Regions from separate parts of the Kosakonia beeri genome, predicted to be linked through region 4. Evidence: predicted binding sites of a transcription regulator. Region 4 holds the regulator's gene; each other region holds the start of a gene.
The links. Region 4 encodes CRP, which controls carbon source genes, mostly activating them, when cyclic AMP is high. Its sites were predicted from a motif close to ATGTGANNNNNNTCACAT; they were not measured.

Region 1 (2,205 bases), 2.4 Mb from region 4:
AACGCTCCGCTTCTCCCTCTGGCTTGCGCTTGTAACCGTTGCAATGACGGCGGTGCTTTCATTCCCTACCCGCGCCAATAACTGGCCATTGCCCCCGACGGGAAGCCGCGTGGTCGGTGAAAATCGCTTTCACGTGGTACAAAATGACGGCGGCTCGCTGGAAGCGATCGCCAAAAAATACAATGTCGGTTTTCTGGCATTGCTTCAGGCTAACCCCGGCGTTGACCCCTATGTTCCCAGGGCAGGCAGCGTGTTAACCATTCCCTTGCAAACCCTGCTGCCGGATGCGCCGCGTAAAGGGATTGTCATTAATCTCGCCGAGTTACGTCTTTACTATTATCCCCCCGGAAAAAGTGAAGTGATTGTCTACCCGATCGGCATTGGCCAGCTGGGCGGCGATACTCTCACGCCGACAATGGTAACAACGGTTTCGGATAAACGCGCCAATCCAACCTGGACACCGACAGCAAACATTCGCGCGCGTTATAAAGCCCAGGGTATTGATTTACCTGCCGTGGTTCCGGCCGGGCCGGATAACCCGATGGGGCACCACGCGATCCGCCTGGCGGCTTTTGGCGGGGTTTATTTGTTACACGGCACCAATGCCGATTTTGGGATAGGCATGCGTGTCAGTTCCGGCTGTATTCGCCTGCGCGACGGGGATATTTCCGCGCTCTATGCCGCGGTCTCACCCGGTACGCCGGTGAACATTATTAATACGCCGATCAAAGCGTCGGTCGAACCGGACGGCACCCGCCTGGTGGAAGTGCATCAGCCCTTATCCAAAGCGATTGATGACGATCCGAAAACGCTGCCGATCATACTCAACGCCGCCATGCAGGCGTTTAAAGACGATGCGCGCAGTGATGCAGAGGTGATGACACATGCTATGGAGGTCCGCTCCGGCATGCCGGTGGACGTGACCCGTTATCACGACGAAAACGCGCAGATGCTCTGACAATATCGCGCGCACAAAAAAGGCCTGCATCAATGCAGGCCTTTTTTATGGCAGAGGCATAAGGGTCAATGAGGGGGTTGACCTTATTTATAAAGAACCGCAGTACCATGCAGTTTATCAGTACCTGTCACAGACGTAATGCGATAGGACTTTGCGCCCATCTGTTCCGCTTTCTGCGCCAGTTTGTTCTCTACAGAACTCAGGTTAGTACTGGCGGAAACACCCACCGTTGCGAGTTCTTGCTGGCCTGCAGGAGCAGACTGAACTTCAACCGCAGCGAAGCTTGCGAAAGAGAGAGAACTGAGCACAGCAGCAGCAAAAAAAGGTTTTACGTTAGTCATGATGTTATTACCTGTAATGCAGATGAAGGGTATCGTTATCGAATATGTTAACGATCGATAGGTAAATGATAAGTGTGATTTTCATCACGCGTCAACTTATTTTTATAACGATCGTTATTTAAAAATGTAATTGCTTAAAATTCATAAACATAAGATTTAATTATTTGTGCTATTTGTCGCTGGTCACGCTGACGGAATGTTTTTATAATGTACGTTCAACAAACCAACAAAGGTAAGCGGCCCTATGACGACTGAAATGACCAGTTGCACCAAAAAAAGCCGTGGCCGACCGAAAGTGTTCGACAGGGAAGCGGCGCTCGACAAAGCCATGGCGCTGTTCTGGCAGCATGGCTACGAAGCCACATCATTATCCGATCTCGTTGAGGCGACCGGGGCGAAAGCACCGACGCTGTATGCCGAGTTCACCAACAAAGAGGGGCTCTTTCGTGCGGTACTGGATCGCTATATCGCGCGATTTGCCAACCAGCACGAAGCGCCTTTGCACCAGGACGACACCCCCGTAGAGCAGGCATTGCTGGCGTACTTCACCGCTGTCGCCAGGTGTTTTACCAGTGCCGATACCCCTGCTGGCTGTTTTATGATTAATACTTCGGCGACCCTCGCGGCCTCTTCACATGCCATCGCGGAAACCATTAAATCCCGCCACGCGCAGCAGGAAGAGACGCTGCTACAGTTTATTACCCGTCGCCAGCAGCGGGGAGAGATCCCGGCAAGTGCCGATCCACAAGTGCTGTCGCAGTTCCTTGGTTGTGTTCTGCAGGGCATGTCGGTGAGCGCGCGTGAAGGCGCAAGTTGCGAGAAACTGCTGCAAATCACCCGCACGACACTGCGGCTATGGCCTACCCTTCTTCAGGTGTGACCCCCGTTAACCCGACGGCACGGTGC
Region 2 (2,205 bases), 690 kb from region 4:
GATGGGCAAACGGTGACGGCTTTTCATCACTCTCCATTCGCGCCAGGGCAAACGGTTTGTGTACGTTTGATGCAGGGCTGGCGTCTGGAGGCGGCATGAGAAAGGGGCGGTGCGCCGTGCCGTTATCACCTCCAGGAACAGGTTGCCGGGGCGAGCCCCGGCGTGCAGGATTATTTTTTGCTGTACTGGGCAAACCACGCCAGCATGCGCTGCCAGCCGTCTTGCGCTGACTCTTCATGATAACTCGGACGGTAGTCGGCATTGAACGCATGCCCGGCTTCGGGATAAACGACAATGTCGGCTTTAGCGTTGGCTGCGCGCAGCGCATGGCGCATGGTTTCAACCGTATCCAGCGGAATGCCGGTATCCTGAGCGCCGTACAGACCCAGCACCGGCGCGGTCAGTTCCGTGGCGATATCTACCGGATGTTTTGGCGAGTTCAGTGATTTTTCCCCCACCAGTTTGCCGTACCACGCCACAGCCGCTTTCAACTGTGGATTATGCGCAGCATATAGCCAGGCGATGCGCCCACCCCAGCAAAAACCGGTGATCAGTAACTGATGGGCATTGCCGCCGTTACGTGCAGCCCAGCTGGCAACATGGTCCAGATCGGCAAGAACTTGTGCATCCGGTACTTTGCTGACCAGCCCGCTCAGCAGCGTTGGGATATCCGCAAAATCATTCGGATCGCCCTGGCGGAAATAGAGTTCCGGGGCGATGGCGAGGTAGCCCTCCAGTGCCAGGCGGCGGCAAAGATCGCGGATATGCTCATGTACACCAAAAATTTCCTGCACCACAATGACAATGGGCAGTGGATCGCTGGCCGTTTTTGGGCGGGCATGAAACGCGGGCATATTGTCGCCCTGGGTCGGAATTGACGTTTCGCCTGCGATTAAGGCGTCTTCCGGCGTATGTACAATCGTTGAAGCGAGAGGTGATGCTGCAGGTGCAAAGCCCGGCTGTTTATCGGTTGTCATGGCATTCTCCATACCCTTTATTAGCGCTTCAATAACTATAGACGGGAAGACCTGAGGGGCGCGGTAAATCACCGTGGGGTAGACTATCTTTGCTCCTGAGGCGTGAGGTGTGGCATTAAAATGTGATGAGTGTCACTATTTAATGGAAACCGTATGCAATGAATTTCAATAGCGGTGATGACAGTCACGAAATTAGGCGTGCGCCTTCTGTAAAGTGGCTTTTTGCCTCTCCCGATAAAACTGACCACAGAGGAGTCTGTTATGTCCAAGTCTGATGTTTTTCATCTCGGCCTCACCAAAAACGATTTACAAGGGGCTACGCTGGCTATCGTCCCTGGCGATCCTGAGCGTGTGGAAAAGATCGCCGCGCTGATGGATAAGCCGGTCAAACTGGCATCGCACCGCGAATTTACCAGCTGGCGTGCCGAACTGGATGGCAAACCGGTTATTGTTTGCTCTACCGGCATCGGCGGCCCGTCAACCTCTATCGCAGTGGAAGAGCTGGCGCAGCTTGGCATTCGTACTTTCTTGCGTGTAGGCACTACTGGCGCTATCCAGCCGCATATCAATGTGGGTGATGTGTTGATCACGACCGGCTCCGTACGCCTGGATGGTGCCAGCCTGCACTTTGCACCGATGGAATACCCGGCTGTGGCCGATTTCGCCTGTACAACCGCATTAGTGGCCGCAGCAGACGCCGTTGGCGCAACGAAACATATCGGCGTTACGGCATCGTCAGATACCTTCTACCCGGGCCAGGAGCGCTACGACACCTTCTCTGGCCGTGTGGTGAACCGCTTCAAAGGATCCATGGAAGAGTGGCAATCTATGGGCGTGATGAACTACGAAATGGAATCCGCCACGCTGCTGACGATGTGTGCCAGCCAGGGGTTACGTGCCGGGATGGTCGCTGGTGTGATTGTTAACCGCACTCAGCAAGAGATCCCGAATGCGGAAACCATGAAGCAAACAGAAAGCCATGCGGTGAAAATCGTTGTGGAAGCCGCGCGTCGTCTCCTGTAACTGTGCGCTGATGATTTTAAGGCCGACCTGTTCGGCCTTTTCTTTTTGCGTAACGCTTCGCAGGAAAACCCCTTCCAAACTGGACGTTTATACAGCACAATCCCCGACAGTAATGATTAGTAATCAGGGGGCGTGGTGGACACTTCAATCATCGTCATGGCGGCAGTTGCGCTGGCGGGCTTACTGGTCGGCTGGCTGGCGGCCA
Region 3 (2,205 bases), 850 kb from region 4:
GTTTGGCCCGTTGCTTAACCTGTTGATCTGGACGGTTGCGGAGAGCTGGTTTTTCCCGCATGCGCTACCGGGCCAGTGGGGTCTGAAATACTGGAGCCAGGTGTTTAGCCCTTACAGTGATGTGTCCGGATCCTTGTCGGTCAGTGTGGCGATCGCGGTGTTGGCGGTGGCTGTTTGTCTGGTCATTTCCGTACCGGCAGGGTATGCGCTGGCGCAACGATCCATGCCGCTGCGCGTCTTTTTTATGCTGCTGTTTCTCATTCCGCAGGCGTTTCCGAATCTGACGGTCTATATGAACGTGGCGCGGCTGTTTTATCAGTGGGGATTAAACGGAACGGTGGCCGGCGTGGTGCTGGTGCACAGTGTGCACGGTTTGATGTATTCCATCTGGATCAGCGTGGCGGCGTTCTCCGCTGTCGATCCGCTGCTGGCGCGCGCGTCGCGTAATCTGGGGGCCGGGCCGGTTTATACCTTTTTCCATATTGTGTTGCCGCAGGCTGCGCCAGGGTTAATTGCCGCCAGTATCTTTGTCTTTCTGGAGTCGCTGGATGAGTTTACCGCCACATTTTTTGTCGGCGCGCCGGATATCACCACCCTGCCTATCCTGCTGTATACCGCCAGTATGTCTGGCAATTACCAGGTGTCGTCAATCACTGCGCTGATCCTGCTGGTACCGTCGGTGCTGTTTATGCTGGTCATTCATAAATTTATGCGTCCGGAGATGCTGTCAAAACTGGGGAAATAATCCACCGCTGTATGGCCTGGTCGTAACAACAAAAAAGCGCCCGCAGGCGCTTTTTTAATCACGTAATCACCATCGGCCACTCTGGCGGTGCCTGACGGGCGACCTCTTCCATCACCAGCACCAGGTTATGCCAGACTTTGGCAGCGTCTACCATCGTAATGCCGAGCAGGCCAGTGGCAAACCAGCATGCCGCTACCAGTCCCATGCCGCTACTGATAACCGCCAGACCAATGTAATCCGCCCGGCGGAAACGAATGTTCAGCGTACTGGCCATAAACATTAATACTGCGCTCAACAACTGCCAGCGAAAGAGCACGACGCTGGTGGTAAAGGTAGCCATCAAACCATCCTCAAAAGAATCGAATACCGGGCGGACTGGCGTGATGCACGCGTGGCAGCGTTAACGCTGAGGTCCGCGGAGTAGCACAACAAAATGAAACTTTGTTTCCTGTTTCAGGAATATGTGAACTATATCACACTTGTTCTTTTATTCGCCAGTGCGAAAAAGCGGCTTTTTGCGGTTTTTATCATCGATTTTCTACAACAAGTAATAACGTTATGCTCTTTACGGATCTATATCCCGCGCGATGAGATGATTTAACTTAAATTTATTACTACCGGTACGGAATTATTATACCGGCTAATTGGTACAACATTTACAGTTCGCAGAACATCTATTATGCTTCATTGAACAGCTTAATTTGCCTGTTAGTGATTATTCAGGGGACTTGATTTCAATCGATATATTCTTCGCTGGTAGGATGTTACAACGCCGTCCGGTATGAATTTTTCGCCTGTTATCCGGGCTAATTTTGTATGTTATTTTCTTCCTGATTAAATCATTGTGGGTCGGTCTGTACTTAATAACCTGCGATTGATGAAATATGAAAACAGAGATTTCCGCCGCACTTTTAGGAGACGGAGCAGCGGCGCTGACGCTTCTGGCGAAGCTGATGCCGTGGCTGACAGGGAAACGCTCAATGGAAGAGATCCTCGGGAGTATTAATGCAGCCCTGGGCGCAAGCCTGGCATGGGTGCTGATCGAGCAGGGGGCAGAGCAGCAGCTCACCAGCGTCGGCGAGGTCGGCTGTACCTTGCAGGACGCGCAGGCCTTACTGGCACACTCACAATTACGGCGGCACCAGCGCGCCTGGCGCGTTATTTGCTGGCGGCGGCAGGTGGCAACATTACTATTCCCTGGCGACAAAGAGGCCAGCAATAAATTAAAAAGCGGTATCCTCTGTAAATTGAATGCTAAAGATGCTGGCATTAATGGATATTTTTTTCTGGCATTTTCTCAAGTCGTCCCTTCATTATCGATCATGAAAAACATGGTCGTTATATTAGTCGAAAAATTAAAAGATTTTCTTGCGGATATTATTGTTCGCGATCGTGTTGAGAAAGAGATGCAACATATAGTTGCGCAATATAAGGTGTTATTCGATCGAGCTCCGGTATTA
Region 4 (2,205 bases):
ACGCATATCAACTTTCAACGTGTACCAACCGTGGATACCTCGAACCCTTTTGCCGCGAAAGGCATTCCTTCGCTGGATGAAAGTTTTGTGGTGATCCACTTTCGTAATCTGGAAGGGATTGATTACCCATGGCTTCTGGCGATGCTGCAAGGCTCGTTTATTTCCCATATGGACACGCTGGTGGTGCCTGGCGGAAAAATGGGGCTGGCGATGGAGCTAATCATGACGCCGCTGGTGCAACGGTTGATGGAAGGGAAAAAGATAAAATAGCGTTAGGGGAACCCGGTAACGCCACGCTACCGGGCTGAGCACATCAGGCTTCTATGACTTCGTAGGAATGGGTGATGTTCACCGCCTTTTCCAGCATCAACGCCACGGAGCAGTACTTCTCCGCAGAGAGATCCACCGCACGGGAAACCGCAGCATCTTTCAGCGCTTTGCCGGTGACGATAAAGTGCAGATTGATATGGGTGAACAGACGCGGGGCTTCTTCGCGACGCTCTGAGGTCAGCTTCACTTCGCAGTCGGTAACGTCATGGCGCCCTTTCTGCAGGATAGACACCACATCAATGGCGCTGCACCCGCCTGCGGCCATCAGCACCATTTCCATCGGGCTTGGTGCTTTATCGCCTGAGTTGCCATCCATCAGGATTTGGTGGCCCGAGGCGGACTCACCGAGGAAGGTTAACCCTTCAACCCATTTCACACGTGCCTGCATTTTTCTTTACTCCGAAGTGGCAATTTTCTTTACAGATTACGCGTACATAAGAAAAGTCGCAACGGAAGGCGACCTGCGTCATGCTGAAGCGAGACACCAGGAGACAGGCGGTTAAAGCTATGCTAAAACAATCTGGATGCTACAGAAAAAATGGATGTCACGCAGACACGCCTGACATCACACTTTAGAGACCGCAGATGACGCTGACGGTCCACTTCCGAGGATTTGGAAGCGAATACACAAAGTCGAACGATAACGTGTATAGATTGCAACCCCAGGGGCAGGGTGCACATCCTGTGTCTGGTGACAGCTTATAACAGAGGATAATCGCGCATGGTGCTTGGCAAACCGCAAACAGACCCGACTCTCGAATGGTTCTTGTCTCATTGCCACATTCATAAGTACCCGTCGAAGAGCACGCTGATTCACCAGGGTGAAAAAGCGGAAACGTTGTATTACATCGTTAAAGGCTCAGTGGCAGTGCTGATCAAGGATGAAGAAGGTAAAGAGATGATCCTCTCTTACCTGAATCAGGGAGATTTTATCGGTGAACTGGGCCTGTTCGAAGAAGGTCAGGAGCGCAGTGCGTGGGTACGCGCTAAGACCGCATGTGAAGTGGCCGAAATTTCCTATAAAAAATTCCGTCAGTTAATCCAGGTAAACCCGGACATTCTGATGCGCCTTTCCTCGCAAATGGCGCGTCGCCTGCAGGTCACTTCAGAGAAAGTCGGCAACCTCGCGTTCCTTGACGTGACAGGTCGCATTGCCCAAACGCTGTTGAACCTGGCGAAACAGCCAGACGCAATGACTCACCCGGACGGTATGCAAATTAAAATTACCCGTCAGGAAATTGGTCAGATCGTCGGTTGCTCGCGCGAAACAGTGGGCCGTATTTTGAAAATGCTGGAAGATCAAAATCTCATTTCCGCACACGGTAAAACTATCGTGGTTTACGGAACCCGTTAATCGACAAAACGGCGCGCCGCTTATCCGGTGCGCCGTTTTTGTTTTCTCATGTGGCGCAGGCTGATTTATCACCCCGAAATCAACTACGCACTGCGGCAAACGCTGGTGTTATGTTTGCCTGTGGCCATCGGCTTAATCGTCGGTCATTTGCAACAAGGTTTGCTGTTCTCCCTCGTGCCCGCCTGCTGCAACATTGCAGGTCTTGATACCCCCCATAAACGTTTCTTTAAACGCCTGATTATTGGCGGCTCGCTGTTTGCAGGATGCAGCCTCGCGGTACAACTGCTGCTTGCAGAGAACCTGCCCCTGCCGCTGATCCTCACCGGCATGACATTATTACTTGGCGTGACCGCCGAAATCAGTGCACTGCATGGGCGGTTACTCCCGGCCTCGCTGATTGCTGCCATCTTTACCCTGAGCCTTGCCGGCAGTATGCCAATATGGCAACCGTTACTGATTTATGCGCTTGGTACCTTGTGGTACGGGCTGTTTAACTGGTTCTGGTTCTGGATGTGGCGGGA

Region 1: bhsA (multiple stress resistance protein BhsA) is a predicted target of CRP. The motif match lies at 1,372-1,389, and genes of this name have one in related genera.
Region 2: udp (uridine phosphorylase) is a predicted target of CRP. The motif match lies at 1,098-1,115, and genes of this name have one in related genera.
Region 3: ACUY4S_RS21425 (YjcB family protein) is a predicted target of CRP. The motif match lies at 1,207-1,224, and genes of this name have one in related genera.

The regions. Positions count from the first base shown of each region.
Region 1 covers NZ_CM135106.1:2,986,319-2,988,523, forward strand. Annotated here, with positions in the region: gene ldtC (L,D-transpeptidase LdtC) at 1-958, shown strand, start outside; gene bhsA (multiple stress resistance protein BhsA) at 1,042-1,299, opposite strand; gene ACUY4S_RS14210 (TetR/AcrR family transcriptional regulator) at 1,544-2,179, shown strand.
Region 2 covers NZ_CM135106.1:4,684,457-4,686,661, reverse strand. Annotated here, with positions in the region: gene ACUY4S_RS22160 (ABC transporter ATP-binding protein) at 1-99, shown strand, start outside; gene ACUY4S_RS22155 (dienelactone hydrolase family protein) at 171-977, opposite strand; gene udp (uridine phosphorylase) at 1,239-2,000, shown strand; gene rmuC (DNA recombination protein RmuC) at 2,136-2,205, shown strand, end outside.
Region 3 covers NZ_CM135106.1:4,524,372-4,526,576, reverse strand. Annotated here, with positions in the region: gene ACUY4S_RS21430 (ABC transporter permease) at 1-745, shown strand, start outside; gene ACUY4S_RS21425 (YjcB family protein) at 804-1,085, opposite strand; gene ACUY4S_RS21420 (GGDEF domain-containing protein) at 1,630-2,205, shown strand, end outside.
Region 4 covers NZ_CM135106.1:451,379-453,583, reverse strand. Annotated here, with positions in the region: gene ACUY4S_RS02140 (phosphoribulokinase) at 1-270, shown strand, start outside; gene ACUY4S_RS02135 (OsmC family protein) at 314-718, opposite strand; gene crp (cAMP-activated global transcriptional regulator CRP) at 1,052-1,684, shown strand; gene ACUY4S_RS02125 (YccS/YhfK family putative transporter) at 1,733-2,205, shown strand, end outside.